One region of the Pseudoalteromonas sp. L23 genome, then DNA from elsewhere that is predicted to be linked to it. Evidence: predicted binding sites of a transcription regulator. Region 1 holds the regulator's gene; each other region holds the start of a gene.
The links. The regulator sigma-54, encoded in region 1, starts transcription at its own class of promoters, with help from an activator protein. The targets are predictions, from matches to a motif close to GTTGGCACGNNNNTNGNNT.
Positions count from the first base shown of each region.

Region 2: L3V43_RS15980 (FimV/HubP family polar landmark protein) is a predicted target of sigma-54. The motif match lies at 3,736-3,754, and genes of this name have one in related genera.
Region 3: L3V43_RS02615 (P-II family nitrogen regulator) is a predicted target of sigma-54. The motif match lies at 4,302-4,320, and genes of this name have one in related genera.
Region 4: L3V43_RS03200 (DUF2726 domain-containing protein) is a predicted target of sigma-54. The motif match lies at 2,944-2,962, and genes of this name have one in related genera.

Region 1 is NZ_JAKKCW010000004.1:40,196-47,972, forward strand. It holds gene pmbA (metalloprotease PmbA) at 1-354, shown strand, start outside; gene mgtE (magnesium transporter) at 422-1,780, opposite strand; gene L3V43_RS08895 (HPr family phosphocarrier protein) at 2,130-2,399, opposite strand; gene rapZ (RNase adapter RapZ) at 2,400-3,266, opposite strand; gene ptsN (PTS IIA-like nitrogen regulatory protein PtsN) at 3,259-3,717, opposite strand; gene hpf (ribosome hibernation promoting factor) at 3,719-4,006, opposite strand; gene L3V43_RS08915 (RNA polymerase factor sigma-54) at 4,036-5,535, opposite strand; gene lptB (LPS export ABC transporter ATP-binding protein) at 5,582-6,307, opposite strand; gene lptA (lipopolysaccharide transport periplasmic protein LptA) at 6,307-6,849, opposite strand; gene lptC (LPS export ABC transporter periplasmic protein LptC) at 6,839-7,393, opposite strand; gene kdsC (3-deoxy-manno-octulosonate-8-phosphatase KdsC) at 7,390-7,777, opposite strand, start outside.
Region 2 is NZ_JAKKCW010000009.1:210,912-218,688, reverse strand. It holds gene fadE (acyl-CoA dehydrogenase FadE) at 1-410, opposite strand, end outside; gene L3V43_RS15995 (DUF6419 family natural product biosynthesis protein) at 943-1,263, shown strand; gene L3V43_RS15990 (4-phosphoerythronate dehydrogenase) at 1,347-2,471, shown strand; gene L3V43_RS15985 (aspartate-semialdehyde dehydrogenase) at 2,509-3,525, shown strand; gene L3V43_RS15980 (FimV/HubP family polar landmark protein) at 3,815-7,777, shown strand, end outside.
Region 3 is NZ_JAKKCW010000001.1:564,484-572,260, forward strand. It holds gene L3V43_RS02600 (TonB-dependent receptor) at 1-66, opposite strand, end outside; gene mrcB (penicillin-binding protein 1B) at 196-2,517, opposite strand; gene L3V43_RS02610 (ammonium transporter) at 2,679-3,908, opposite strand; gene L3V43_RS02615 (P-II family nitrogen regulator) at 3,922-4,260, opposite strand; gene L3V43_RS02620 (diguanylate cyclase) at 4,450-5,679, opposite strand; gene L3V43_RS02625 (carboxypeptidase) at 5,956-7,467, shown strand; gene L3V43_RS02630 (hypothetical protein) at 7,607-7,777, shown strand, end outside.
Region 4 is NZ_JAKKCW010000001.1:706,878-714,654, forward strand. It holds gene L3V43_RS03180 (aldo/keto reductase) at 1-950, shown strand, start outside; gene L3V43_RS03185 (NUDIX domain-containing protein) at 1,037-1,549, shown strand; gene L3V43_RS03190 (hypothetical protein) at 1,622-2,311, shown strand; gene L3V43_RS03195 (NYN domain-containing protein) at 2,352-2,858, shown strand; gene L3V43_RS03200 (DUF2726 domain-containing protein) at 3,003-3,593, shown strand; gene mtnN (5'-methylthioadenosine/S-adenosylhomocysteine nucleosidase) at 3,702-4,409, shown strand; gene L3V43_RS03210 (cobalamin biosynthesis protein) at 4,409-5,365, shown strand; gene tyrS (tyrosine--tRNA ligase) at 5,428-6,627, opposite strand; gene L3V43_RS03220 (peptidoglycan DD-metalloendopeptidase family protein) at 6,779-7,777, shown strand, end outside.

The DNA.
Region 1 (7,777 bases):
GCACGTAGAATGAATATGCAAGCGACAGGTCACGCAGGTGGGATCCATAACTGGTTAGTAAAACCAACACACGACGATTTAACCAGCCTACTTGAGTCGATGGGCACTGGTTTGTTAGTCACTGAACTTATGGGGCAAGGTGTTAATACGGTAACTGGTGATTACTCTAGGGGAGCTGCTGGTTTTTGGGTCGAAAATGGAGAACTTCAATATCCTGTAAGTGAAATTACTATCGCTGGTAATTTAAAAGATATGTTTATGGGGATTGAAGGCGTTGGCGCTGATATTGAATGCCGAGGCGCAGTACAAACCGGCTCTATACTACTCAATAATATGCAAATAGCGGGCGAATAACTCCCTCTCTCAGCTCAAGAAATGCTGGTTTTGACCAGCATTTCCCGCTATTTTGACTCTATTACTGCTACACTAATAACCAAGTTGCGGTGCCAAGGAATGCAAAGATCCCTACGATATCAGTAACGGTTGTTAGTACCACACTACCAGCTAGCGCTGGATCGATATTCATTTTCTTTAACATAATTGGAATACTGGCACCTGCAATACCCGCTGCGACTAAGTTCATAAACATTGCGAAGGCAATTACAGCACCGAGTGTAAAATCCCACTGCCATATAGCAATAACCCCAGCGATCAAGACAGACCACAGCACGCCGTTTAAGGCGCCGATCGCCAGCTCTTTACCCATTAAAAACTTTTGGTTAGTCTGGTTAATATGACCAAGGGCAATACCGCGAATCACTAGGGTTAGCGTTTGGCTACCGGCAACGCCGCCCATACTTGGTACTATGCCATTTAACACCGCGAGAATAGGTAAAATATCCAAAGTACCTTCGAAGAAGCTTGCAACAAACGCAGCCATCAAGGCAGTTAGCAGGTTAATCCCAAGCCAAATAGAGCGGCGCTGGCTACTTTTTAAAACTGGCGCAAAGGTGTCTTCTTCATCTTCAAGACCTGCCATACTTAACAAGCTGTGCTCAGCATCTTCACGAATAACGTCAACAACGTCATCAATGGTGACACGGCCAAGCAAATGGGCGTTATCGTCAACGACGGGAGCTGAGATCCAGTTATGACGCTCAAAAAGCTGCGCCACTTCAGACTCATCCATGGAGATAGGGATCGTTTCCTTATCTTCATCCATCAAGTCTCGAACCATACTGTCAGGAGACTTCGTTAATAAGGTATTGACTGGTAAGGCACCCAAGAAACAGTTGTCTTTATCGACAACATATAGCTCATCTGTGCCGTCTGGCAATTCGCCTTTAAGACGTAGATATCTAAATACAACTTCCAAGGTAACATCGGGTCGAATAGTTACCGTGTCGGTGCTCATTAGCGCACCGGCAGAGTGTTCCTTGTAGGACAAAGCTTGTGTCGCACGTTCTCTATCTTGGCTATCCATCGCTCCGATAACGTCTTTGTAGACGGTATCAGGCAGGCTTCTTAGGACATCACCAAGGTCATCGTCGTCCATGTCTTCTGTAGCGGCGGCGATTAGCTCAGGTTCCATCTGGGCGATGATCCCAAGTCTTACGTCCTCTGACAGTTCCTCTAAGACATCCCCTTGGATATCTGGGTCAACAAGCTGCCACAGCATAGAGCGAATTTTATGAGGGGATGATTCTAAAAGCAGTGCAGTGTCACAAGGTGCTGTTTCTGCGAGCATACGCCTAACTTGAACAAACTGACCACTGTTTAAGGCGTTAGTTACCTTTTGGAGTTGTTCCAGTGTGTAGTCTTGTTCAAATACTTCAGGCATAGGCATCCTTTTTGATATTAATGGTGGCTAACGTGATTAAGTTAACCCTATTCATTTATTTTATCGCAGAAATCAATTTCTTAATTTGAATTTTATTCGTGTTGTTTCTGCTGGTGGGTTGCTATCGTTAATATACGTTAAAGGTGTACGCAACGATAAAGTAGGATTTTCCGGCAACTAGCTTTACTGCACGAAAGAAACCTAAATTGGTATTACAGTGTAACTCAGTTTATTAGGAACTACCAAGGTTTACGCTTAATTATGAGAGACTTATTAGACCACTTTGGTTACGGAGGAGGGGGAGATTAGCAGGGAGTAAATGAATCAGGCCTTATTGTTTTACTGACGATTACTCGGATTCATTAAACTTATTTTCTATCAGTCCGCCAATGGCGTCTAGTGCATACTGAGCATCAGGACCTTCACAAACCACTCGGACTTCTTTCCCTTGGCTGCTTTCAAGTAACAACAGCGCTAGTACGCTGTCAGCAGCAGCACTTTTGTCTCCTTGATATAAGGTCACTTCGGCATCAAATTGGGTTGCTAATTGCGCAAGAACCGTCGCTGCTCGAGCGTGCAGGCCGAGTTTGTTTTGGATTAAAAACGTATCTTCTAACATTTAACCCTCTTGCTCTCGGTGACGAATTTTGACGTTGGGATGGGTTTTAGCAAAACGTTCACCAATGGTTTGCGCTAAGTATACCGAGCGATGTTGCCCACCTGTACATCCTATTGCGATCGTTAGATAACTGCGATTGTTACGCTCTAAGTGTGGTAACCAAGTTTGTACGAAGGTTTGGATCTGCCAAGTAAACTTTTGCACGATGCTGTGACTCGACAAATAGTCTTTGACTGGCTGATCTAAGCCAGTTAGCGGCTTAAGCTCAGGCTCCCAATGTGGGTTGGGTAAAAAGCGCGCATCAAAAACGTAATCCGCTTGTTTTGGGATGCCGTGTTTAAAGCCGAAAGATTCAAAGGTAATAATGAGTTGTTTGTCTTTTTTACCTAAGATTTTTTCGCGGATATCTTCTGCAAGTTGATGAACGCTCAGGCCTGTAGTATCAATGAGAAAATCGGCGCGAGTGATCAGCACGTCTAACAATTCCCGTTCTTTCTTTATCGCAACATCTAATGGAAGATTATGCAGTGAAAGAGGGTGCAAACGGCGTGTTTCTGAGAAGCGTTTTATCAGGGTTTGATCGTCACTGTCTAAATAAAACAGGGTAGGTTTGGCAAAGCCTGGTAAGTATTCAAGAATGTCATTAAACTCGTCCTGTTCTTTAGGTAAGTTTCTAACATCAATACTGACTGCAATTTTATTATAATTGTCCGAAACACTGCGGACTAAAGACGGCAGCAAATTGACCGGAATGTTATCCACACAATAGTAGCCTAAGTCTTCCAATACTCGAAGCGCTACAGATTTACCAGAGCCTGAGCGGCCACTGATAATGATAAGCTCGAGTCCTTTTTCTTCATCACTCATCAAGTTCACCTTGGATCACTGTATATAACTCATCGTCACTTTTTGCTTGTCTAAGCATTTTGCAAAAAGACTTGTCTTTGAGTGTATCAGCAATCGCCGCTAAGGTCTTCAGGTGCTGTTGATTATCACCTTCGGGTACGATGAACGCGACAAAAATATCGACAGGCTGCTTATCTATGGCTTCAAACTGGATCCCTTGCTCGCTGACAAGCACCATTGCAAGGATTTTATCCAAACCTTCAAGTCGACCATGGGGAATGGCAATGCCTTTACCGATCCCTGTGCTGCCTAATTTCTCTCGCGCCATTAAGGCGTCCAAGATAGCATGCTGACTGGTATTTGGAATTTGGCTATGAGCCAGTTCGCTGATGTATTCTAAAATACGTTTTTTGCTATTAAAAAGGACCGCAGCTTTACTGCAGTCCTTGTTCACTAATTCACTTAATTTCATCTTAGTGTCGAGTGAGCTTCTCTTTGTGTTTAATAACTTGACGATCTAGCTTGTCGATAAGGCCATCAATTGCGGCATACATATCTTGATGCTCTGTTGATGCAAATAGCTCGCCGCCGTTTACGTGTAATGTTGCTTCTGCTTTTTGTACTAGTTTCTCGACATCAAGGATCACATGCACATTATTGATATGATCAAAGTGCCTTTCTAGCTTCGCAAACTTGTTGGTGACATAGTCTCTTAATGAGTCAGTAATTTCTACATGGCGACCAGTTAGATTTAGTTGCATAAGCATTTTTCCTTCTTGGGTTTTACGTCTTATATCAAGCTTTTACGCTGATTTGACGGTGGAATGGCTAGGGATTCACGATATTTTGCAATCGTACGTCTCGCTACCTTAATTCCTTGCTCTGCTAAGATATCTGCAATTTTGCTGTCACTCAATGGCTTCGCGGTATTCTCTGCAGCTATCAGCTTTTTGATAAGTGCTCTAATTGCTGTAGAAGAGCACTCACCTCCATTTTCCGTACTTACATGGCTAGAGAAGAAATACTTCAGCTCAAATATTCCCCGAGGTGTATGCATGTATTTTTGTGTTGTCACACGGGAAATTGTGGACTCATGCATCTCAACCATTTCAGCAACATCATTTAGCACCATAGGGCGCATTGCTTCGGGGCCATGTTCAAAGAATGCCTGTTGTTGTTGCACAATGCAATTGGTAACTTTTAATAAAGTATCATTTCGGCTTTCTAAGCTTTTAATAAACCACTTTGCTTCTTGTAAATGTGAGCGAATAAACTGACTATCCGTACTGGATTTCGCCGTTCTAGACATCGCAGCGTAATGGTCATTTACTCTTATTTTAGGCATAGCATCAGGATTTAGCTCTACGACCCAACGACCTTTTACTTTTTTCACCGATACGTCAGGGATCACATATTCAGGCTCTTCATGAATAATGCTTGCCGCAGGCTTTGGGTTAAGGCTATGTATTAACGTCATGACCTCTTTGAGATCGGCTTCTTTAAGGCGCGTTTTCTTAGCCAAAGTTCGATAGTCACGGCTGGCAAGCAAGTCGATATGCTCTGTCAGGATCATTTTTGTTTCGGCAATCCATGGGGTATCTGGGGCGAATTGGTTTAGCTGAATGCATAAGCATTCTTGTAAACTACGCGCTGCGATACCGACAGGGTCAAAAAGCTGAATGCGTTTGAGTACGGCTTCGACTTCATCTAGCTCAATAGGCTCTTCGCTATTCTCGTCATTAATGCTTTCTAAAATGTCTTCGCAAGACAGTGTTAGAATGCCTGACAGGTCGACCGCTTCAATAATCGCAATCGCAATAGCTCTATCTGTTGGACTAAATGGTGTCAGTTCGAGTTGCCACATGAGATAATCGTGGAGAGATTCAGAGGTTTCCCCTTGATAAACATTATCGTCATCGGGAAGTGGACCTGAGCTTGCAGCAGGCGCTGCACTCATATACTCGTCCCAAGTGACATCCATGGCAAGGTCATCGCTCACAGTGTCTTTGCTCATGGCGGTATCTGAGTCTATCTCATAGTCACTAACCTGCGTTTCATCGGCTGAATCTTGATTGTCGTCAGCACGGCTCTTTTCTTGGCTGTGTTGGTCAGCGTTTTCGCCGTCAGTATTATCACCTTCTTCCACTTCCAACAATGGATTGCTGTCTAATGCTTCTTGTATTTCTTGTTGCAGATCCAATGTACTAAGCTGCAGCAAGCGAATGGCTTGTTGCAGTTGCGGAGTCATTGTAAGTTGCTGCCCCATGCGCAGCTGTAATGATTGCCTCATGTATCTCTAACAATCCTTTTTAACAGTTATTAATACTACGTCTTAACTATAGCTTGAATTGTTCGCCTAGGTAGACATCTCTTACGGTTTGATCTGCCAAAACATGTTCTGGCGTGCCTGCAGCGATTAACTCACCATGTGAAACGATGTAGGCCTTTTCACATACGTCCAGTGTTTCTCTAACGTTATGATCGGTGATAAGCACACCGATACCACGGTTTTTTAGGTGCTCTATGATTGTCTTTATATCTAACACCGAAATAGGATCAACACCAGCAAAAGGTTCATCTAACAGGATAAACTTAGGGTTTGCGGCTAAAGCGCGAGCAATTTCGACTCGTCTTCTTTCGCCTCCCGACAATGCCATGCCCTGTGAGTCGCGAATGTGTTGAATATTAAACTCATCCAGTAACTCGTTTAGTTCAGCTTCTCTTTCAACTTTAGATAAGTCTTTTCGAGTTTCTAAAATCGCCATCAAATTTTGATAGACCGTGAGTTTTCTAAAGATTGAAGACTCTTGCGGTAGATAGCCAATACCAAGTCGTGCACGGCTGTGCATCGGTAACAAAGTGATATCTTCGTCATCAATCTGAATATAGCCTTTGTCGCTTGGTACTAACCCTACAATCATGTAGAACGTAGTGGTTTTACCTGCACCATTTGGTCCTAATAAGCCTACAATACTGCCAGCCTGAACACTTAAACCAACATTTTTGACGACCTGACGACCTTTATAACTCTTTGCTAGACCAGTTGCTTTGAGCTCGCTCATTAATTGTTACCTTCTTCCTGCGCTTTTTTCTCTTTAGCGTCTTTTTTGTCATCAACAGGAACAAGGATGGTTCTTACTCGAGAGTCTTCTTGGTCTGAGCGCTCAGCGCTGATCAATTGCTTTTCAATGTCATAGGTGATGACTTGAGCATTGATTTTTTGCCCAGTTTGATTGATTTCAGCATCACCAGAAATCACTAGGGTTCCCTTCGCTACGTCGTAACGGATTTCATTTGCTTTGGCTTCTAGTAAGTTGCCATCGGGTTGACGTTCGCTAAAAGTGGCAGGGCTGCCAGTTGCCACAAGCAGTTGCTTGTTAATGCCGAGCTCCGCGCGGCGGTGGACCTCTAGGCGATCGGCATTTATCTTTCTGTTGCCATGAATAATAACAACATTCTGTTCAAAAATACCGATGTTGCTTTGCAGTTGAGCTTGCTGACGGCCAGCATCAATAATGACTTCATTTTGTTCTGCAGCAATTGCTAGAGTAGAACTTGCAAGCAAGCCGATGAAAACTAGTTTGTTAATGATTTTACTGGTCATAATAAATTGTCTTTGTGTGGTTGATGAGTTCGATCACTTGCTTTTGTAGATCCGCATGCAGTCCTTTACCTGTGATCCTAAGACTAGGACCGTTGATAACGACAGGGTGTTCCGACTTCATCAATTTTTGCTTAATTTCAACTCTTACATTATCGGCATTGATATCCGTGATCATGGCGTTAGGCGTTAAATTCTTTGCCAACACATTGCCCTCTAATATCAAGGTGTTGTTTTCGTATAGGGTTGCTTCTAATGCGCTTATTTGCCAATTCTGTTCACCGTTATATAAGGTGAAAATGGGCTTTTCAAAGTGACTAAAGCCAAGATCTTGATACAACTCCATCTTATCAGCAGTTACCTGATAGTTTAATAAGCCATTTTCACTATAGGTCGTTTGCTGAAGCGTGGTTGCAACATAATCGGGTTTAGCTAACGGTTCATCTTCTTTTGCTGGATCCGCCTCTGATGGATTAAACATGGGCGACCACATCCATACCATTAAAGAAGCGAAAACAATGAGTAAGATGACACGTAATACGGTCATGTACTTGATCCTTTGGAAGTCAATAAGTGATTTTGGCTGAGCATTAGAAGATCAGTTAGTTCTCTCACGGCACCAAAGCCACCTGGCATCAAGGTCGTGTAATGGGCGATATGTTTAACAAGAGGATGTGCATCATTGACGGCAACGGCAAAACCAACTCGTTCCATTACGGGTAGATCTGGGCCATCATCACCAATATATGCAATTTCGTCATCATTAAGGTTGAGCTTAGTCTTCAGTTCATCATATGCCACTAACTTGTTTTCTTGACCTTGGTAAATATAAGTTACATTTAAACTAGTCATGCGTTGCTGAACTATTTGTGAATGTCTACCTGTGATAACGGCGACTTCGATACCACTATCAATCAAGGCCTTAATACCA
Region 2 (7,777 bases), on a different contig from region 1:
GCACATACTTCTTCCACCGGACCATCCAAAAACGCTTGCTCTTCAACGCTCAAGCGTGGCTTTGGAAATTGATGAAGTTTATCCCAGTTTGGGTTACCACAAAATAGATCGGCTTCCCACCAAGTTGTACCTGCATCAATCGCTGACTTTTCGGTTTCTGACATTGTCGGCGTAACTTTTTTGAACGCTTTAAATGCTGGAGCCACGATGTACTGCTGACGCAGGTTCGTTACTGAAAGCGGAATAACAATCGCTAAGAAAATTAACCAAGAGATAATGCCAAATGCACCAGCAAAGGTGCCAACTAGCATTGTAACTGCTGCAATACCTAGAGCGGTATTCCAGCTTGCGCGATGATAGCTTGCTGCGCTGAGCAAGGCTAACAACGCGAGAACAAATATAAGTGTCATGTTGTTCTTCCTTATAAGAGGTCTGACCACCCAGTTAGACTAGCTGGTTAACGCTGATATTTCAAGCGTCTTCATACCCTCTATGCGAATTAGTTGATGCCTTGTTGTGACATATTATTTACGTTTTGTACTGAATCTGAGTGTTAAATGAGTCATGCTTCTCATGTCAGTAATTTAAAAGTTATTGATTACACCCCAGCTATAACCTGAGAGAATTTTCAACGCTATTAATTACTGATCGATATTTAAGTGTAATGAACGTAGTGCAATATGACGAAAATGCACATGAAATTTCTTTCAGAGAAGTTCGTTATCTGTGCATTATAATTGCCAAAACTTCATGTCGGATTTGCATTGAAATACACGTTAATGTTTCTACAATTGGGTTAAGCATAGCCACGAAATGGTGCTTTTAAGAATTGCTAAGGAGTAGCAAATGCAGTCCATTTTCTTGGTAGCTATGTGAGTTAGGATTTATCGCTACGACCTAGTGTAGCGGTTGATATTGCTGTCCATGTTAAGGAGAAACAAGATGCAGCAGAGTATTTTTTATCTAGTCACTATTTTGGCCTTTGCCGCCATGTTGTCGGCCTTTCACCTCTTTCCTGAAGCGGTAATTTTTAATGTTTTTAGCAGTTTGTTTGCCGCATTACTTGGCTACCGAGCTTATACCCGTTGGGCTTTATTATTGTGTTGTATTAACGTGTTGGCCATGACGTTTTGTCCTTTGCTTGATTCAGGTGGCTGGTTAAGTCTCAAGGGAGCGGTCGTTTTTGTATGCTGTGTGATGTTTTTTGCAATAGCGTTTGGTTGCAATAAAGCGGTGACACAAAATAAAAGGTTTTATTATTAGTCGCCTAGCTTGCCATGTTAAACTCGACTCAGGCGATGTGTTATCGCCTGAGTACTCGAGACAATAGGTGACAGGAAACCCGCATGCGAATATTAGCCGATCAAAATATGCCCTTAGTTGAGTCATTCTTCTGCGAAATTGGTGAGGTAACACGGTTTGATGGCCGTAACCTTCAACCTGACGAGCTAAAAAACGTCGATATTCTGTTGACTCGCTCAGTCACTAAGGTCAATGAGGCCCTGTTAGCACAAGCAGATAATCTGAAGTTTGTTGGGACTGCGACAATAGGGATTGATCATATTGATACCTCATTGTTGGCCAGCGCCAATATCTCGTTCAGCAGCGCACCAGGCTGTAATGCGATAGCTGTTGCCGAGTACGTGATAAGCGCTCTACTTGCATACGCACAAGAAACTTCCACGCCACTTCAAGATAAAACGATTGCCATCATTGGTGTTGGTAATATTGGCGCGTGTTTGGCATCAAAGCTTAAAGGGCTTGGTCTTACGATATTATTGTGTGACCCCGTAAGACAGCAAGCGGGGACATTGGATTCACATGTAGCCTTAGATGAAGCCTTAGCGCGCGCGGATATCGTGACATTTCACGTTCCATTAGTTAAGCAAGGCCCGCATAAAACGGTTCATCTACTTGATGCACCGCGGATAGCGGCATTAAAGCCGGGTACGGTGATAATCAATGCAAGCCGTGGAGATGTTATCGATAATCAAGCGCTTTTGCACGCGGTAGAGAAGGGGCAAGCGCTCGAGCTGATCTTAGACGTTTGGGAAAATGAGCCGAATATTTTGCAGTCATTATTGCAATATACTCGCTTTGCATCTGTGCATATTGCCGGCCATACGCTAGAGGGTAAGGCGCGAGGCACGCAAATGTTATACGAAGCCGTATGCCGAGAATTCGATTTACCAGCCAGCAAAACGATTAGTGATTTTCTTCCTAAGCCAAGTGTCACTGGCTGCCAATTGCAAAGCACAGCCAACGAGCAGGATATTATCAATTTAGCGCATCTTGTTTATGACATTCGTCGTGATGATGGCATCATGAGAAAACAGCTAAACACATTGGGCTTTGATACCTTGCGTAAAGCATATCCCGTGCGTCGAGAATTTAGTACAATTGCAGTCAATAATGACTCACCAATCAGTGAAAAGCTTTACCAACTTGGCTTTTCTGAGCACAAGAGTTAAGTGCTGTGGTTGGTATATTACAGAATGAGGAAAAATAATGTCGCAAAAATATAATGTTGCGGTACTTGGCGCAACAGGTCTTGTTGGCAAGCAAATTATCGAATTACTAGCAGAACGAAAGTTTCCTGTAGACACATTATACCCACTCGCGAGTAGCCGAAGCGCGGGTGAAGAGATTGACTTTATGGGTGAAAAAATCGAAGTTCTGGATGTTGAAGAGTTTGATTTTTCTAATGCCCATATCGGTTTGTTTTCAGCGGGTGGTTCCGTGTCGGAGAAATATGCACCAATCGCCGCTGACGCTGGCTGCATTGTGATAGATAACACCTCACATTTTAGATACGACTTTGATATTCCATTAGTAGTTCCTGAGGTGAATAAAGACAGTCTTGCCGATTTTAGAAATCGTAATATCATTGCTAACCCAAACTGCTCTACAATCCAAATGCTAGTGGCACTTAAACCAATTTATGATGCCTATGGCATTGACAGAATTAATGTCTCAACTTATCAAGCGGTATCTGGTGCAGGTAAAGAAGCGGTAGATGAGTTGGCTAAGCAAACTGCAAACTTAATGAATGCAAGACCGATGGAAAACGAAGTGTTTAGCAAACAAATCGCTTTTAATGTCATTCCTCAAATTGATGCGTTCCAAGAAAATGGTTACACCAAAGAAGAAATGAAGATGGTGTGGGAAACGCAAAAAATCTTGGGCGACTCAAGTGTTTTGGTTAACCCGACTGCGGTTCGCGTTCCTGTGTTTTTTGGTCATGCTGAAGCCATTCATCTTGAAACGCGCATGCCTTATGATCTTGAACATGTTAAGCAGTTACTTGCTGATGCGCCGGGTGTTGAACTAATTGAAGACGAAAACGACTACCCAACACCGGTAAGTGATGCAAGTGGTAACGATACCGTTTATGTGGGTCGTGTAAGGCAAGATATTTCACATCCATTGGGCTTAAACTTATGGGTGGTATCAGACAACACCAGAAAAGGTGCAGCAACAAATAGCATTCAAATAGCAGAAGCCCTTATAGAAAGCTATCTATAGGTACCCTTTGATATCGCAAAGTAAGCAAAATTTTGCTTACTATTCTGCGTTATAACGGCAAACTTCTGCCAAGAAGTTTGCCGTTAGGTCAAATACTTGACTATTCTTCACCTATATCAACTATTCCAGAATCAGTAAAAAGCATTATAACCATGTTAACTTTCAATACGTTGCAATGGATATTCCAACATATCTGGTTTATAGTTTGCATTTGGAATAGAGCTTGCTTCAAAGCCATAATAATAAAATGTCGTTTAACGGGTGTTAAACATTTGAGTAAAGGATCGGCATGCGCGGTTTAGCCTTATTTAGTATCTTTGTATTCGCACTGATTGCCACACCAGTATATACCCAAGAGGGGGTAGTGCTAAAAGGCCCTAAAGGGGTTGATTATGGGGCTCAAGGTCGGTCAATAGGGCCTATCAGACCCACGGATACATTGTGGCGTATAGCACAAAAAGTGCGACCAGATGACTCGGTCACCATTTATCAGGTGATGAAGGCGCTTTACGATAAAAATCCTAATTCATTTCTAGATAAAAACCTCAACCATATGCAGGATGGGGCGTATTTACGTATTCCTACCATCAATGAAATTCGCAGTGTAAACCCTGAGTTGGCAAAGCAAAAGTCGGATCAAGATGACAAACTTTGGGAAATGAAGCGTAAGGGATTATTGAACCCAAATGCAATCAACGAAGCTGAAAAAAAGGTTACGCAAGCTCGTAAAGTCGATGTTGAAGAAGCAAAAAAAGACCTGACTAATCAACTGCGCTCTTTAAAGATGGAACAGGACATGAGGCTGATGGACTTACAAAAAGAGTTCAAGTCCTCGGTGCGTAATGTTGAAGAAATCCTATCCGAAAACAATAAGTTAAAGCAACAGCTCGGCGCTATTTCTACCGAGCTTCAAACGGTTCGTACTCAGCTTGGAAAAGACAGCGAAATCCAACAACAGCTAAAGGCTGTTATCGACTTGCAAAATGAAATGATTGATCAGCAAGCCGCTCAAGCAAAAGCGCAAGAAAGTAGCGAGTTAAGCGCATTTTTTAGCTCGCCAGCTGGCATTGCATTACTTGCTACATTGCCAGCACTACTGGCAATTGCTGGATTCGTTATGTTCCTACGCCGGAGAAAGCAATCTCAGACGTCAACAGATGATGACGATTTTCTTCCGCAAACACCATCCGTGGCTGCAGGCGCTGCGGCGGGAGCTGCAACCGCTGCGACTGCATTTGACCCTGAGCCAGACCCACTTGATATCGGAATGGGCGACGATGAAGATGCACTGGGCGCAAGCGTTCAGTTAGATGACGATATCTTACCTGAAGACGATGAAATTACCTTTGACTCACTTGATGACGACTTCGATGAAGGAAGTGATACGTTAGATCAAGACGAACTGGATAGCTTACTAAACGAAGATATTTCGTTTGGTGATGATCACGACGAAGACTTTATGCAACAGAGCTTCGAGGAGGCTGATGATGAAGTTTCGCTCGATGTTGATGATAGCAAGGATATTTTAAGTGACAGCGATCTAGATGATTTGTTCAACGAGTCTCAAGACGAAGAAATTGATGTTAGCGATGATGCGCTTGCTGCCCTGAGCGAGGAACTTGCTGATGAGCAAGCGGATGCTGTTGCAAACGACGATGATATCGATTCAATTCTTGACGGGGCGCTAGATGAAGAGCCCGAATTTAGCGGCAACTTTGATAGTGAGAGCTTAGTCGATGCTGATGATATCGATGCACTACTTGATGCTTCTCAAGATGCTGACGATGATGCACTGCCTGATTTTGAGGAACCAAGTAGTGAGCTTGCGGGTGATGATATTGATGCTCTATTAAATGAAGTTCAAGACGATGCGTTAGCTGAAATTAACGAAGAGCCAGATACGCTTGATGGTGATGATATCGATGCTTTATTGGATGAAGCACAGGAAGATACGTTGCCAGAATTAGAAGAAGAGTCAGATGCTCTCGCTGGTGATGATATTGATGCTTTATTGGATGAAGCGCAAGAAGATACGTTGCCGGAATTAGAAGAAGAGTCAGATGCTCTCGCTGGTGATGATATTGATGCTTTATTGGATGAAGCGCAAGAAGATACGTTGCCGGAATTAGAAGAAGAGTCTGACGATCTAGCTGGTGATGATATCGATGCTTTATTGGATGAAGCACAAGAGGATATATTACCTGAACTGGAAGAAGAGTCCGATGCTCTCGCTGGTGATGAACTCGATGCTTTATTGGATGAAGCACAAGAAGATACGTTGCCGGAATTAGAAGAAGAGTCCGATGATCTCGCTGGTGATGAACTCGATGCTTTATTGGATGAAGCGCAAGAGGATATATCGCCGGAATTAGAAGAAGAGTCAGATGCTCTCGCTGGTGATGAACTCGATGCTTTATTGGATGAAGCACAAGAAGATACGCTGCCGGAATTAGAAGAAGAGTCAGATACTCTCGCTGGTGATGATATCGATGCTTTATTAGATGAAGCACAAGAAGGTACGTTGCCGGAATTAGAAGAAGAGTCAGATGATCTCGCTGGTGATGAACTCGATGCTTTATTGGATGAAGCACAGGAAGAGCTGTTACCTGAACTGGAAGAAGAATCCGATGAACAGGCCGACGATGAACTCGATGCTTTATTAGATGAAGTACAAGAAGATACGTTGCCGGAATTAGAAGAAGAGTCAGATGATCTCGCTGGTGATGATATCGATGCTTTATTGGATGAAGCACAGGAAGAGCTGTTACCTGAACTGGAAGAAGAATCCGATGAACAGGCCGACGATGAACTCGATGCTTTATTAGATGAAGTACAGGAAGAGCTGTTACCTGAACTGGAAGAAGAATCCGATGAACAGGCCGACGACGATCTCGATGCATTAGTTGACGAAACACCAGAAGAAGCTTTGCCAGAGCTGGAAGAAGAATCTGATGAGCTGGCCGATGTTGAACTCGATACATTAGTTGAAGAAACACCAGAAGAAGCTTTGCCAGAGCTGGAAGAAGAATCCGATGAACTGGCCGATGTTGAACTCGATACATTAGTTGAAGAAACACCGGAAGATGGTTTGCCAGAGCTGGAAGAAGAATCTGATGAACTGGCCGACGACGATCTCGATGCATTAGTTGACGAAACACCAGAAGAAGCTTTGCCAGAGCTGGAAGAAGAATCCGATGAACTGGCCGACGACGATCTCGATGCATTAGTTGACGAAACACCAGAAGATGGTTTGCCAGAGCTGGAAGAAGAATCTGATGAACTGGCCGATGTTGAACTCGATACATTAGTTGAAGAAACACCAGAAGAAGCCTTGCCAGAGCTGGAAGAAGAATCCGATGAACTGGCCGACGACGATCTCGATGCATTAGTTGACGAAACACCAGAAGATGGTTTGCCAGAACTGGAAGATGAATCTGATGAACTGGCCGACGTTGAACTCGATACATTAGTTGACGAAACGGCAGAAGAAGCTTTGCCGGAGCTTGAAGAGGAAGTTGGTGAGCCAGCAGATAACGAGCTTGATGCTTTATTAGATGAAGCACCAGAAGATGCTTTACCAAATCTGGAAGAGGTATCTGACGAGCGTGAACTAGGATCTGAACAGCTTTTAGCTGAGCCTGAGCAAACGGAGTCAGGACACTTGTCTGGTATGTTGGATGAAGAGGATGCAATTCCGGAATCATCAGAAGAACCGGTGGAAGATACATTACAGTCCGATCTAGCCAATGAAGCAGATTTTAGTGATGAGAATGTTCAAGCTGACGAAGACAGTGAATTTGAAGATCCTGATTTAAAAAGTGTTGATGAGCTATTACAGGAGCTTCAAGCCGAAGAACAGTTTGAGTTGGATGCTGAACTTGAAGACGACTTCTCGGATGAAGAAGTTGAAATTGAACTGGGAGATGATCCACTTAATGACGAAGTGGATTTACTGGCAGAAGAAGAGTTTCTTGACGAAGAAGATCTGCAACCAAGCGCAGAACTAGATAGTTACCCAGAGCTGGAGCTTGGTGAAGAACTTGAAACTACTGACTCGCAAAGCGAAACCGAAAAAGCACTATCAGAAGCATTATCCAATGACGCTCAATTTGATATAGAGGATGGGCTTGATGACGATCTTCTCGACGATGAAATCTCTGACTTTGATGAAGATGATTTGCCTGAATTTAGTGCGGATTTCGACGAAGAGACTTTGCTCGCTGATGAGCCTGAAGCGCTAGTCGAAGAAGCA
Region 3 (7,777 bases), on a different contig from region 1:
CGCGGTACCTGAAACCAAGGCACCAACTACAGCCAAAGAAAGGATATTTCTTTGAAATGTCTTCATTATTATATTTCCTTTGAACATTGTAATTGTTATATGTTCAGTTTCTGTTCCCTGAACGGAAATATACTATGACAAACAAGAGAATAATTAAAGATTAGTTTACAAAAATACTTTCAAGTTCCTAAATTACTAACAGCCTGGTCTGGGTTCAAACATACTCTCTCTAATAGGTAGCTGTAATACAGGACCACAACTCGGAGGCGACTGCTTACCCGTTTTCGGATTGATAAAGGCCCAGCGAATGGACTTTGGACGCTCATCAACAATCGCTTGTGGATTCAGCGGCTTGAGATACCGAATATAAAGTTCAAGCGCTCCTTGACTGCCCGTTAATCCCGTTGGCTTATTATCATCACGGCCAATCCAAGCCACGGTGACCGTATTTTGGTCAAAACCTGCAAACCAGCTATCTCTTAAATCATTACTAGTCCCCGTTTTCCCTGCAAGTTGAATTGAGGGGAAGTGAAGGTTAAGACGTTTAGCAGTGCCTTTTTTAGTTACACGCTTCATGCCATATTTCGTCATGTATACCGCATCGCTGTCTAGCGTTTGGTTTTTTTGCACGGGATGTTCGTATACCAGCTTACCCAGTGAATCGGTGATCGCCATGACACTAGTCAACTCGCTCTGCTTACCATCTGCAGCAAGTGTGGTGTACGCCTGTGCAACATCAAAACTGGATAACTCTAACGCGCCCAACAATAAAGAAGGATAAAGTGGAATCGACTTAGAAACACCAAGGTCATTCAAAGTTTGCGCGACTCGATTCACACCCACATCCAAGCCAAGGTTTACTGCTGGAATATTGATACTATTGCTGAACGCTTCAAACATTGGTACTTGGCCTCTGAATTTATGATCAAAGTTCTCTGGAGACCAAACTTTACCTGAACCGTCAGTCACTTCGAGTGGACTGTCATCAAGTAGCATACCCAAATGGTAGTTTGGATTCGACAAAGCGCTCAAATAAATAGCGGGTTTAACCAGTGAACCTATATTGCGCTCGGTGTCTAATACCCGATTAAAACCTGAAAACTTCAACTGGCGACCAGCAACTAACGCCGATACGCCCGCTTTTTCAACATTAACTGACAGCATCGCGGTTTCTAGCTCTTCCGTTTTGAAACGGCGTTCTAAGTAAGGTAAGCCCTTTTTAACAGCATCTTCCATCGCCGTTTGCTTTTGTAAATCTAGGTAAGTAAAAATCCGAATTCCAGAGTCGACAATGTCATCATCAGGCACCAGTTTCTTTAACTCGCGATTCACCAACTCCAAATATCCAGGATAAGACTGCATACGGCTCGCTTTTAAAGGCTGTACATCAATCGGCCTAGAGAGCGCCGCGCGATACTCAGGGGTTGTGATGAGGCCATTTTCCACCATCAACCTTAAGACTAAATCGCGCCTTTCCATTACCCGCTCAGGATATCGTCTTGGGTTATAAAAAGACGGTCCTTTAACCATTGCAACTAACATAGCGACTTGGTCAAACTCAAGCTCGTCCACTGGTTTACCAAAATAAAAATCGGCCGCAAGCCCCATACCATGAACGCCTTGATTATAGGCTTGTCCCAAAAACACTTCGTTTAAATAGGCTTCAAGGATTTCATCTTTGCTGTAACGGAAATCTAAAATCAATGCGATGAATGCTTCATTCACCTTGCGGATTAAGGTGCGATCTCTGGTGAGATAAAAGTTCTTTGCGAGCTGTTGCGTAAGCGTACTGCCACCTTGCACAGTTCGCCCCGCTTTGATGTTGGCATACAGCGCACGCAAAATAGACAGCGCAGAAACACCATGATGTTCGTAAAAGTCTCGATCTTCTACCACCAGCAGTGTTTCTTTTAAAATATTAGGGAATTTATCGAACGGAACAAACTCTCGGTCTTGGCGCGATTCATTGCCGATCCGAGCAATCTGCACCGGCTCTAAGCGAGCGCCGGCTAAGCGCCGACCTTGATTATCAACAATATTGGCAAGCTTTTTACCAGCAAAATTAAGCGTAAAAATACGCGCCACTTCTGGGCCATCGTAGAATTCGAACGCGCGACGATGGATGGTGATTGTGCGACCTTGAACGATATATTGACCAGTACGGCTGATACGATTTACACGAGAATAGTTAAGCCGCTTCAGCTCCCACAGCACTTCATCCTCATTAAGGAATTGATCGGGGAAAAACTGCATCGATCTGGCATAAACCTGAACGGGAAGTTCCCACTTATTGCCCTCAAACTGCCGGCTTATTTTGGCGTCTAAGTAGATGATATAAATTGCAACAAGGAATATCGCCGCAATAGTCCCTTTCCAAAAGAAAGACCACAACGTGCTCAGTACACGGCTTTTAACTCTTTGCATCTTAGAACCGTTTTGCTGGGTATTGTTTTTACGCGAAGTGTTCGCTTTGACGTTTGATTTGTTGGCAGGTTTTCGTTTCTTTTTATCCGTCATGACCCAAGTAAAACTAAAAAATGAATCGCAAGATGGTAGGGTAACCTAAATTAACAACTGCTGAAAGTAGAATAATATATATAAAGAAAAGTGAGCCCTGTTGGACTCACTTTGTTTAGACAACGAGAACTTTACAATATTGACTGAGAGCCAAATTGGTATTATTGTCCGCGAACTGTCACGAACTCGGGATAGGCATCTACGCCGCAATCATGTTGATCCATACCGCTTAGTTCTTCTTCTTCGCCAACGCGGATCCCCATGCTCGCTTTCAATACACTCCAGACAATATAAGAAGCAATGAAAACAAAACCTAAAATAGTGATAAGTCCCACAGCCTGACCTTGGAAAGTAGCGTCTGAGTTTGAAAATGGCACCATCATCACACCTAGCGCACCACATATACCGTGAACAGAGATAGCACCGACAGGATCATCAATTTTTGCCTTATCTAGCGCAACGATACTAAACACCACCAATGCACCGCCTATGGCACCGAGAATAAGCGCTAATACAGGTGTTGGAGAGGCAGGCTCAGCGGTAATAGTCACCAGACCTGCTAGCGCACCATTAAGTACCATAGTTAAATCCGCCTTGCCCCACATTAATTTACACACCAACAGTGCAGCAACCGCACCTGCCGCCGCCGCCGCATTGGTATTTAGCATGATTTGGCTGACCGCGATGGCATTTTCTTTGTCGGCAAGGAATAGTTGAGAGCCACCGTTAAAGCCAAACCATCCCATCCACAAAATAAAGGTGCCTAGTGTAGCCAGTGGCATGTTGGAACCAGGAATTGGGTAAATCTCACCATTTTTGCCATATTTTCCTTTGCGCGCACCAAGTAACAGAACACCCGCTAGTGCCGCAGCAGCACCGGCACCATGCACAATGGCTGAACCGGCAAAGTCAACAAAGCCAAGCTCAGATAAGAAACCACCGCCCCACGTCCAATAGCCTTCCAACGGGTAGATAAAGCCAGTTAACACCACACAAAATGCTAAAAACGCCCACAATTTCATACGCTCGGCAACAGCGCCAGAGACAATTGACATAGCCGTTGCAACAAATACCACTTGGAAGAAAAAGTCGGATTGCAGTGCATGGTCGGCATCATCAGCAGCACTGCCAATGAGCGCACCGAGACTTGGTAAAACCCCACCTTCGGCATTATCGACATACATGATGTTGTAACCAATAAGCAGATACATAGTACAAGCAATGGCGTACAGTGCGACGTTCTTGGTAAGGATTTCAGTGGTATTTTTTGAGCGTACTAATCCCGCTTCAAGCATAGCGAATCCGGCAGCCATCCACATAACTAAGACACCAGAGATCAAAAAGTAAAAGGTATTTAATGAAAATTTTAGTTCTATTATTGTATTTTCCATTGTTCGGCTCCCCTTAAATGGCTTCTTCATCAAGTTCGCCGGTACGGATCCGAACAACTTGGTCTAAGTCGTAAACAAAGATTTTTCCGTCACCAATTTTTCCAGTGAACGCAGCCTTTGTAACCGTTTCCACAACGCGCTCGGCGTTTTCGCTTAACGTCGCAATTTCTATTTTTATTTTTGGAATGAAATCGACTTGATATTCTGCACCGCGATACAGTTCGGTATGACCGCGCTGACGTCCAAACCCTTTAACGTCAACAACCGTCATGCCTTCAATCCCTAGATCGGCTAACGCTTCACGTACCTCATCAAGCTTAAATGGTTTTATTATTGCACTTATCATTTTCATGCTGAGTCCCCTTAGGACAGTTGATCCTGTTGTACGCAGTAATCCAACCTTTATGCCAAATTTTTTATTCCTTAATTAACAATGAATTAAAGTGGGAGGTGGAATTTCACGCATAAAAAATGCACCATCTAGGTGCATTGATATTAAGTCTGAACTGAGTTGGTGCATAAACACTCAAATAACGAAAAGCTAATGCGCGATAACGCAATTTCGTTGTTTGTCCTTCGCTTTGTAGAGCGCCTTATCTGCCTTGCGCATTACTTCGCTTAAACTCTTTGATTGGCAAGCCGCGAGGCCAATACTGATGGTGCAATAATGCTTACCCTCAGGAATTTTGAATGCTTGCTGTGCAAGGCGCTCTCTAAAGTCTTCTAGCATGTGCTTTGCCATCTTCATATCTGAGCTTGGAATAAGCAAAGCAAACTCTTCCCCACCAATACGTGCGACAATGTAGTGACCAAATGCACTACGCAGTAAATCAGCAACTTGTTTAAGTACATCATCACCGCTTTCATGACCATATTGATCATTAATAGACTTAAAGTGATCGAGGTCTAACAATGCCAATATATGCTGGCTCGGTTTGTTCTTGATTAAACGCTCTGCTTGCTGACAAAAATAGCGGCGGTTATAAAGCCCTGTTAAATAGTCTCGATGCGCATATTCTTTGATTTCTGCGATCAAATTGAGCTGTTCCATCGTCTGCATGATACGACAATGAAACTCTTCACTCATAAAAGGTTTTGCCAAAAAGTCATTGGCGCCGTATTTGATAAACTTTGCTGACAAGCCATGACTTCCTGCGCCAGACAGACCAATAATCGCCAACTCATCTCGTCCACGACTATTACGAACGGATTTTACCAACTCAAAGCCATCCATCGTCGGCATCGCAAAGTCCGTCAGCAGTAGCTTAATTTCATGGTCAGATAGCAACATCTCCAATGCCTGTTCGCCATCTTGCGCCTCAAGCACTGTAAATAATTGCTTTTCAAGCATCTGCTTCATTACCGCGCGACTGATCACAGAATCATCGGCGATCAGCGCCTTGCAACCTTGGTTTCTCAATAGTCTAGATGCTAACTTGACCGCGTATAGGTATGAATCGCGGTTATCTTTAATCACATAATCCACCACACCCATTTCAAGCATTTGCTGGCGGCTATATTCATCTATTTTTGAGGTCAACACCACGGTGGGTATTTTGTGGCTAAGCGTGAGCTGCACGACCTCTGCGTCCATCGCATCGGGCAGCGTTAAATCTACCAGCGCCAATGTATATTGGTGCTGTGCTAAGAAGTCCTTACTTTCCTTGAGGGACCAAGCAAAATCGATTTCGACATCTAGATGCTGAGCAGCAAGGTGTCGCAATACCTGTTGTACGACTTTACTGTCTTCAACAATTAAAATTCTTTGCATGGATTGAGATCTCTTAAGTACAACGAGAAGCGCAGTGAAACTAGAATTTAACGAGGCTAAATACTTTATTACTACATAATTAAGTATTAAATATACGCGAATCTTGCACTAAAAAAAACCAAATCGGCTCAAATTCGTTACTTTTCGATAAACGAGGTTACAACAGCCTATTTTTCAAACCTGCCGTTTTTTTTGTTGAGTTTGTCTCAACGGCTTTGAATTTCAGATGAAATACTTCTTTAATGCAGACATACCTAATGCAATACCGAGGAAGCAATGAAAAAACTACTACCACTATTGCTCGTGAGTTGTGCCCTACTCTCAGCACCAAGCATAGCTGAGGAGCACAACCGCGCAATTGAGATAGATCATAAAATAACAACTGAGCATAGAGCCGAAATAAAAGGTGAACGTATTAACTACACCGCGACAACAGGCACGCAGCCGGTGTGGAATGAAAACGGCGACGCAGTTGCAACGTTGCATTACACCTACTACAAGCGCACAAAAATCAAAGATATGAGCAAACGTCCGCTGCTGATCTCATTTAACGGTGGTCCGGGCTCTGCTTCCGTGTGGATGCACATTGCCTATACTGGCCCAAGAGTATTAAAAATTGATGACGAAGGATATCCACTGCAACCTTACGGCTTGAAAGACAACCCATATTCAGTGCTAGATGTTGCCGATATTGTTTATGTAAACCCAGTCAACACAGGTTATTCTCGCGTACTCAAAAATGCTGAAGGTAAATATCCGAGTAAAGCCGAACAAACAAAGATGTTTTTTGGCGTCAACGCGGACGTGAAGTACTTAGCCGAATGGCTCAATACATTTATTCATCGCAATGAGCGTATGCTTTCTCCTAAGTACCTGATTGGTGAGAGCTACGGCACGACTCGAGTGTCAGGTCTTGCGCACGCGATGCAAAACAATCAGTGGCTTTATCTCAATGGCGTGGTGTTGGTATCTCCTACAGAAATCGGCATTAAACGAGAAGGTCCGGTTGAAGTGGCAAACCGTTTACCGTATTACGCTGCCGCCGCTTGGTACCACAAAGCGCTGTCTTCTGAATTGCAAAATAAAGATTTACTCGAAGTACTTGCAGAGGTTGAACAATATACGGTTGATCAGTATCTTCCCGCACTCGCCAAAGGCGCATTTATCAGTGCCCAAGAAAAGCAAAGTGTGACACAGGCCGTTGCTAAATATAGTGGCTTAAGCGAGCGCTTTGTAGCTCAAAACAACCTAGATATTCCTACTGCGGCATTTTGGAAAGAGCTATTGCGTGAGCGTGGCTATACCCTAGGTCGGTTGGACTCACGCTATCTTGGTATTGATAAAAGAGACGCTGGTTCTCGCCCTGATTATTGGCCTGAGCTGACCTCTTGGTTGCACTCATTTACGCCAGCGATTAATCATTACTTCGCTACAGAACTCAACTATAAAACCGATGTAAAATATAATATGTTTGGTTCAGTTCACCCTTGGGATAGCAGCGATAATAATGTCGGTGAACAATTACGATTAGCGATGGCACAAAACCCTTACCTAAACGTGATGATCCAGTCTGGCTACTACGATGGCGCAACGAATTACTTTGATGCCAAGTACAATATGTGGCAACTCGATCCGAGCGGAAAAATGCGTGATCGCTTAAGCTTTAAAGGTTACCGCTCCGGGCACATGATGTACCTGCGTCATGAAGATTTACAAAAATCGAACGAAGATCTCCGCGACTTTATCTTAAAAACAACACCCAAAGCAGATCAGTCAGCGCTTTACTAAATTCCCAACCCATTGTGGCCGCGCAAGCGGTCACTTATCTTAATGCTCACCGGGTTGTAAAAATTTCCTTTTATCCTTCTACAGTTACCTATAATCTAGATATACTCAATACTATCTCTCTACAACTTAGGCACGCACCATGAACGAGCAGTTTAAAGTCGTCTTCGTTGGCATGGCCGACGGTAAGGATCAACAAAGCGCCGCTATCGCGATGGCAGACAGGTTGAAAACCTCACCCTCAAAGATCCAGCAATTTTACGCTGGCAAAAACTTGTTTGCTCCTGCAGATAAAGCCAAAGCGCTAAAACAG
Region 4 (7,777 bases), on a different contig from region 1:
AAATCAATTATGCACTAAGCCGTGGTATTAACTTCATTGATACCGCTGAAATGTATGCGGTCCCTCCCTCACCTGAAACCTATGGTAAAACCGAAGCCATCATTGGCAATTGGCTAAAGCGGCACCAAGAAAAGCGCGAAAAGCTCGTGCTTGCAACCAAGATTGCAGGCAGCGGATTACCTTGGATCCGTGAAGGCGGTGCTATTACGGGACAATCTGTGATCCAAGCGGTGGACGATTCTTTAGCGCGCCTGAATACCGACTATATCGACCTCTACCAACTACATTGGCCAAACCGTACTTCACCGCATTTTGGTAAACAATGGCCTGGCATGGTGCCTTTGAGTGCGCTTGACCGCGAGGAAGAACGCGCTGGTATGCTAGATATTTTAGAAGGCTTAGCGAGCTGTATTCAAGCGGGTAAAATTCGCCATTGGGGCCTTTCTGATGATACGCCTTGGGGCATTCACACTTACCTTAATTTGGCGATGCAGCACGACCTACCGAAGCCGGTTTCAATTCAAAATGAGTTTAGCTTGCTACATGCCAAAGATTGGCCTTACCTGATTGAGAGTTGCGTAAACGAAGATATTGCCTATTTACCTTGGTCGCCGCTGGCTGGAGGGATGTTGAGCGGTAAATATTTAGGGGGCGCAAGACCTGAAGGCAGCCGCTTTACCTTAGTGCAAAGACAAGGCTTATTTAGAGATACGCAACTAGCACAAGAAGCCGTTGCAAAATATTTAGAAATCGCCAAAGAATTTAATATGACTGCAGCGCAACTGGCGCTAGCTTGGTGCAACCAAGTCGATGGCGTGACTTCAACTATTATCGGCGCGACAACCATGGCACAGCTTAAAGAAAATATTCAAGCGTTTGAACAACCGCTATGTGCAGAGTCTTTAGCCGAGATTGATACTGTATTTAAAGCGTACCCTGCTCCGTTTTAATATCTTCATTCGCGATACGCCGCTTTTACGCAGGCGTATCGTTTTGTAAACCCATTCTTGTTACCTAAATTGAAGTTAAAACCCCCATGCAAAGCTTAAACAACACCCCAGTCATTCCGCTTCAAGGCAGCTGCTTTACTAGAGAGACCACTCGCGCCATAGTCCTTAGAGGCAACGACATTCTTATGCTTTACACCAAACGTTATGACGATTACACCTTACCAGGTGGTGGCGTTAACGAGGGGGAAAGCTTAGAAGCAGCATTAGAGCGCGAGCTAAAAGAAGAAACTGGTGCAGTATCCATTACAGGTCTCACTCCTTTTGGTCGCTATGAAGAGTATCGTCCTTGGTATAAACCAGATCATGATAATGTACATATTATTTCTTATTGCTACGTTTGTGAGATCTGTGGCAAATTTGATCTGCCAACAATGGAGAATTACGAACTTGCTAATGGTATGAAACCTTTGTGGATTAACATAAATCAAGCCATAGCCCACAATGAAGCTAAACTTGCTGATGCAAATAACAAAGGGATGTCCATTTTGCGTGAATTAACTTTACTGAAACACATATCGGCGCAACTAATCACAGAATAATTCGTCTATTAAGGGAACATTTACACGTTGATTAAGCTCTAACTCTGCATAACTCAAGGATTAATAAGAATAATGCGGCCGCTCCAAAACAACCTAATTAGTTTCACCATTATCGGCTCTATTGTGCTGCATCTACTGCTCGGCTGGTATTTGCAGCAAAGTATTTATATCCCCTCAAAGCCTTTAGAAATTAAGGCAATGAAAACCTATTTGGTTATTGAGCCTGCCAAGCCCAAGGTGGAGCATATTGAGACACCGACGATAACTGAAGATAAGCCAGTAAAGGAGTTAAAACCGACACTGAAGGACGATACGGTTGAAGTACTAAAAACTGCGCAAACGGAACCAAAAAAGCCTACGGTTGAAAGTACAACCAAGCACATAGCCAAAGCAGCAGTCGTCACGCAACCTAAAAAGTTAGACCATCGCAAAGCAATCTCTCAATTTCGTCAGCAACTTTTAGAGCGCACTCCCAGTGACGTTGTACTCAGCCAAAACCAAAAAAAGCCGCAGCAGATCACCGTGCCTAAAGCGCATCAAACCAGTGCTGCGAGCAAGCCAAGAGAGCTACTCGCGTCCACACCACATTATAAAGTCTACCGTGAAAATGGCCTGTGCTATACTGAGGTTAGACTCGATCCGAGTATTCCTACACCAGAGGGATTAAGTAATAACTGGCGTACTCCGCCTCGCCCTTGCGATGGCGGTGCCATTAAAAAAGCCTATGATGCCGCGATGAGTAAATGGCTAAACAAACGCTAATCTTGCTATCATAAAGCAAATTTATTGCTAAGAGTCCATTATGGAAAAAGTCACCATTTTAGTTGACGCTCAAAATGTTTATTACACCACCAAACAAGCCTACCAAACAGGCTTTGACTATAACGCGTTTTGGCGTAAAGCAACGGCTAATCGCGAGGTATATCAAGCCATTGCCTATTCCAGCAAACGGGGTGACGACAAACAAAAGCAGTTCCAAAATATCCTGCGAGCGATTGGCTTTGAGGTGAAGTTAAAGCCTTATATTCAACGTGCCGATGGCTCCGCAAAATGTGATTGGGATGTTGGCATTACCATTGATGCCATGGAGTGCGCGTCAGAATCCGATGTAATTATTCTAGTAACTGGCGATGGTGATTTTGATTTACTCGCGAATAAACTCAGAGATAAATACCATACCCGAGTCGAAGTTTACGGCGTGCCGCAGCTTACCGCCGCCTCACTGATCCGTGCCGCTAGTGAGTTTATTCCTATTGATAGTAAACTATTAATTAGTCGACGCAGGTCTGAAATACATCACGGCGATTAACACTGTCAGATACGTTCCTATACGACAAATAGTCCACCTCCATAGCCAACCACACAAATTCTTATGACTTGCCGTAAAGTAATTTTATGGCACAGCTATTGCTTATAAAACCACAGATGTCATTTTTTTGATTTGGAGTTTTGTATGGAATTTGCGTTACTTGCTATTTTGGCTCTAGTGGTCGTTGCTTCCATTGTCGCTTCTAAGTACACCGATGTGGGTGGCAATCCTTATCCATTTAATCGTAAAGAATCTGTTTTTACCACCGTTGAAGCATCGTTTCTACATTTATTAGAACGTGCCGTTGGCGATAGATATAAAATCGTTAGCCGCATTAAGCTCATTGATGTGATTGAGTGCAAGCCGGGTATCTCTCCAAAAGCACGTCGTGCTGCGGTAACTAAAGCTAAGAATAAGCAGTTGGATTATGTCTTGGTAGACAAAGAGACACTGAAAATTGTTGCCGCTGTTGACTTGGTCAATAACGCCAATAAAAACGGCCATAAAGCACAAAAAGATTGGTTTGTAAGTGGCGCTCTGGAATCTGCGGGTATTCCACACATTCGTATGAAAATCAAAAGTGGCTACCAAAGCGCTGAGGTCCGTGCGGCAATCCTATTCAAGCTTGGCCAAAAAGTGGAGATGCCAAAGAAAACCAGAAACCGCACCTACAAACCTGCGGTACTGTCTCCTTCACAGGCAAAAGCACAGTCAACTCAGTTGGCAGAAATCTAGCAAAACGGGCGTCAGCCCGTTTTTTGTTTTACCTATCAAAACCCCTTTCGTATAATAAAAGCAATTTTGACACTGGGGCTTTCCCCACCACAAATTAGGAATCTTTTGATGAAAGTAGGCATTATCGGCGCAATGGAGCAAGAAGTTACCATTTTGCGTAACACCATGGAAAACCCGCAAACATTGACCAAAGGTGGCTTTACTTTTTATACCGGCAAACTGGCTGGTCTTGACGTAACGCTTGTACAGTCTGGCATTGGTAAAGTGGCAGCGACGGTTGCGACAACTTTGCTTATCGACAACTTTGCGCCAGATTGCGTGATCAACACGGGTTCTGCAGGTGGCTTTGAACCATCACTAAACGTCGGCGATGTGGTGATTTCAAATGAAGTACGTCATCACGACGTAGATGTTACTGCGTTTGGCTATGAAATTGGTCAAGTTCCGCAAATGCCTGCTGCGTTTACTTCGCACACAAAATTAGTTGAAGCTGCAGAGCAAAGCGTACATGCGCTTGAAGGCATTCAAACTATGGTTGGTTTGATCTGTACGGGTGACTCATTTATGTGCGACCCAGTACGCATCGACAAGGCGCGTGCAGACTTCCCGACGATGTTAGCAGTAGAAATGGAAGGTGCGGCAATTGCGCAGGCTTGTCATTCTTTAAACACGCCATTTGTTGTGATCCGCTCGCTATCTGATATCGCCGGCAAAGAATCACCGCAATCATTCGAAGAGTATCTAGAAGTCGCTTCTGTTAACTCTTCTAAAATGGTGATGGCACTACTTAATAAGCTGGATAAGGTTACGCTTTAGTGCTCGACAGCTTGCTTCAGGCCCATGAGGGCCTGATCATTTTCTTACTGGCGATTTTTGCCAGTCTAGGGGTAAGGTTATCAACACTTTATCACCCTAATCTTATTCTTAGCCTTATATTTAAAGCGATTGCCGAAAAAGTTTATCGCCCCAAAGCGGCTTCTAGTTATCAACTGTTATCAGGCACACTGGGATTCCTCCTCCCTATATTAACTATCACTGTATTAACTTATGCGATTATTAGCTTTGCTTTTTATCCTAATTGGCTCGGTGGGCTGGTGTTGTTTTTATGCTTAGATATTAGCCATGAAAGCCGTGCTAAGCGTATTTCCGCGCTGATAAAGTCAAAGCAAAAAGTAACCGCAAGAGCCGTGTTGCAAGGAATGGTAGCAAGAGATGTAGAGAAGCTAACAGAGCTTGGTATTTGTAAAGCCACCATAGATAGCACCGCATTAAATACCCTGCGCCATTTTTTTGTCATTGCTTTACTGTATCTAATGGCAGGTCCCTATCTAGCGCTATTTTATAAACTGTTACTGCTATGCGACCATGCTTGGCGGCAAGTAATGCCCCCCTCAGCCCGTTTTATGACAAGCCTTTCCCGCGTGATTTGGCTCGTTGAGTTTGTACCCATTCGATTATTAATTACCTGCTTTTCGTTGCTACTTAGACCAAAGCAAACTTGGCACTACATTAAATACTACGGCCGTCACTTTAGCCAAACGAATACCGGATGGGCACTGAGCTTTTTTGCCGCAAATTTACATACACAGCTCGCAGGGCCGCGCTTTTATTTTGGTGAACGTTATGATGTGATGCGGGTAGGTGCAAAAGCGCAACCCTCAGCTGAGCATATTCAGCATTTACTCGGGCTACTTAATCAAATGCGCTGGCTATTTATTGCTACTTCCGCCTTACTGCTTGTGATTATAAATTTTGCTAGCTTAATGTTGTAACAACCACAAAAAAGGCCAGTAAAACACTGACCTCTTCGGCTATAACAAGTAGATTAGCTTGTTTAGTTTACCGTAACTTTCGCAAACTTACGCTTACCTACTTGGTAGATTTCACAAGAACCTTTCGCAACTTCTAATTTTGTGTCTGTTACTTTATCTTCGCCATTTAGCTTAACCGCGCCTTGCTTGATCATGCGCATCGCCTCTGAAGTACTTGCCACTAAACCGGCTTCTTTTAGCAAGTTAGTGATAAACGTGCTTTCACCCTCAATAGTTACGGTGACTTCAGGGATCTCATCAGGTAAGGCATTTTTTTGGAAACGCTTGATAAAGTCTTGATGCGCCGCTTCAGCATCAGCTTCACTGTGGAATCGAGCAATCATTTCTTTTGCAAATTCAATCTTAATGTCACGAGGGTTGCGGCCGCCTGCAACTTCTTCTTTAAGTGCAGCGATATCATCCAGTGTTTTTGCGCTTAACAATTCGTAGTAACGCCACATTAAATCGTCAGAAATCGACATCACTTTACCGAACATGTCGTTTGGCGCATCAGTAATACCGATGTAGTTACCTAGTGACTTAGACATTTTCTGTACGCCGTCGGTGCCTTCAAGTAGCGGCATCATCAGTACTGTTTGCGGCTTTTGCCCTTCGTCTTTTTGTAGCTCACGACCCATTAATAGGTTAAAGCGCTGATCGGTACCACCGAGCTCAACATCCGCCTCTAATGCAACCGAGTCCCAACCTTGAACCAGTGGATATAAGAATTCGTGGATTGCGATTGCTTGGCCATTTGCATAACGCTTTTTAAAGTCGTCGCGCTCAAGCATACGTGCCACGGTTTGACGTGCAGCAAGCTTGATCATACCGGCTGTACCTAGCTTTTCCATCCACTCAGAATTGAATGCGACTGTGGTTTTGGCAGGATCAAGGATTTTGAAAACCTGTTCTTTGTATGTTTCTGCATTTGCCAGTACATCTTCACGAGTGAGTGGCTTACGAGTTACATTTTTGCCCGTTGGGTCGCCAATCATACCGGTGAAATCACCAATCAAGAAAATCACCTCATGGCCTAAGTCTTGAAAGGTTTTCATTTTATTGATTAGCACTGTGTGCCCTAAATGCAAATCAGGCGCTGTTGGATCGAAACCCGCTTTAATACGTAGTTTTTTACCTGACTTCAGCTTTTCTTTTAATTCATCTTGCAACAGAATTTCTTCTGCACCACGGCTAATCTCTGCAAATGCAGTTTCTAAATCCACTATTCTCACTCCAACAGCTATAACTTGTAATCGCTCGATTCTAGCCTATATTTATCCGAGTTTAAATGCACAAAACGCTGGTATTACGGGTTTATTACGTATATCCTGCAATATTATCTACAATAATTCTTGACAGCAGAAAAGGCGCATTATGGTTCATGTGGTTCATAAGCTCCCCAAAAAGCACAAAGTGCTCATCATCGGCTTCCTATCTGCGATGGTCGGAATTGCCCTGATCCCCTCTGAAAAAGCAACGGCTTCAAAAGACAATGACGGAAAAGCTTTAGAAGTTGGGAAACGTTACGAGTTGCCAGTAAAAATATCAGAAAAAACAGAGCAACTTACTGAATTAGATGCAGCGCCAGTCATCACGCCTGAGTCTGCCCCTAAACAACCTGTATTTGAATTTAAAGACCACGAAGTGAAGTCTGGCGACAGCCTAGCCGTGATTTTTAAACGCGCAGGTTATTCTGCCAAAACGTTACACAATCTGGTCAATACCAACGCAGAAACCCGCAAGCTGACTAAAATCCACCCGGGAGAAGTGCTTAGCTTTGCTAGCAATGATGGTGGTGAATTAGCTCAATTAAAATACATCTTGTCAAAAACGGATACCTTATTGGTCACCCTAAACGACGAGGGTAATTACGAAACCAAAATCGAAAGCAAGGAAATCGAAAGTCGCGAAAAATCGGCAGGTGGCAAGATCAATTCCAGCTTCTGGAGCGCTGGTATTTCAGCGGGTCTTAGCGAACGCCAAATAATGAACTTCGCCGATATTTTTGGGTGGGATGTCGACTTTGCAAACGATATTCGTAAGGGCGACTCTTTCGCTTTAGTGTTTGAAAAGCACTATGTAGACGGTGAAGAAATCGGTAATGGTAAAATTATTGCCGCAGAATTTATTAATCAGGGCGAGCGTTACAGTGCAGTTCGTCATACTGATGACGACTTCTATACCCCTGAAGGCCGTAGCATGAAAAAGGCTTTCTTAAGAGCACCGGTTAACTTCAAATATATCAGCTCCAGCTTTAATCCGCGTCGCCTTCACCCTGTGACTGGCCGAGTATCGTCTCACAATGGTATAGACTATGCGGCACGCGTAGGCACGCCGGTGGTTTCCTCTGGTAACGGTAAAGTACTAAAGTCT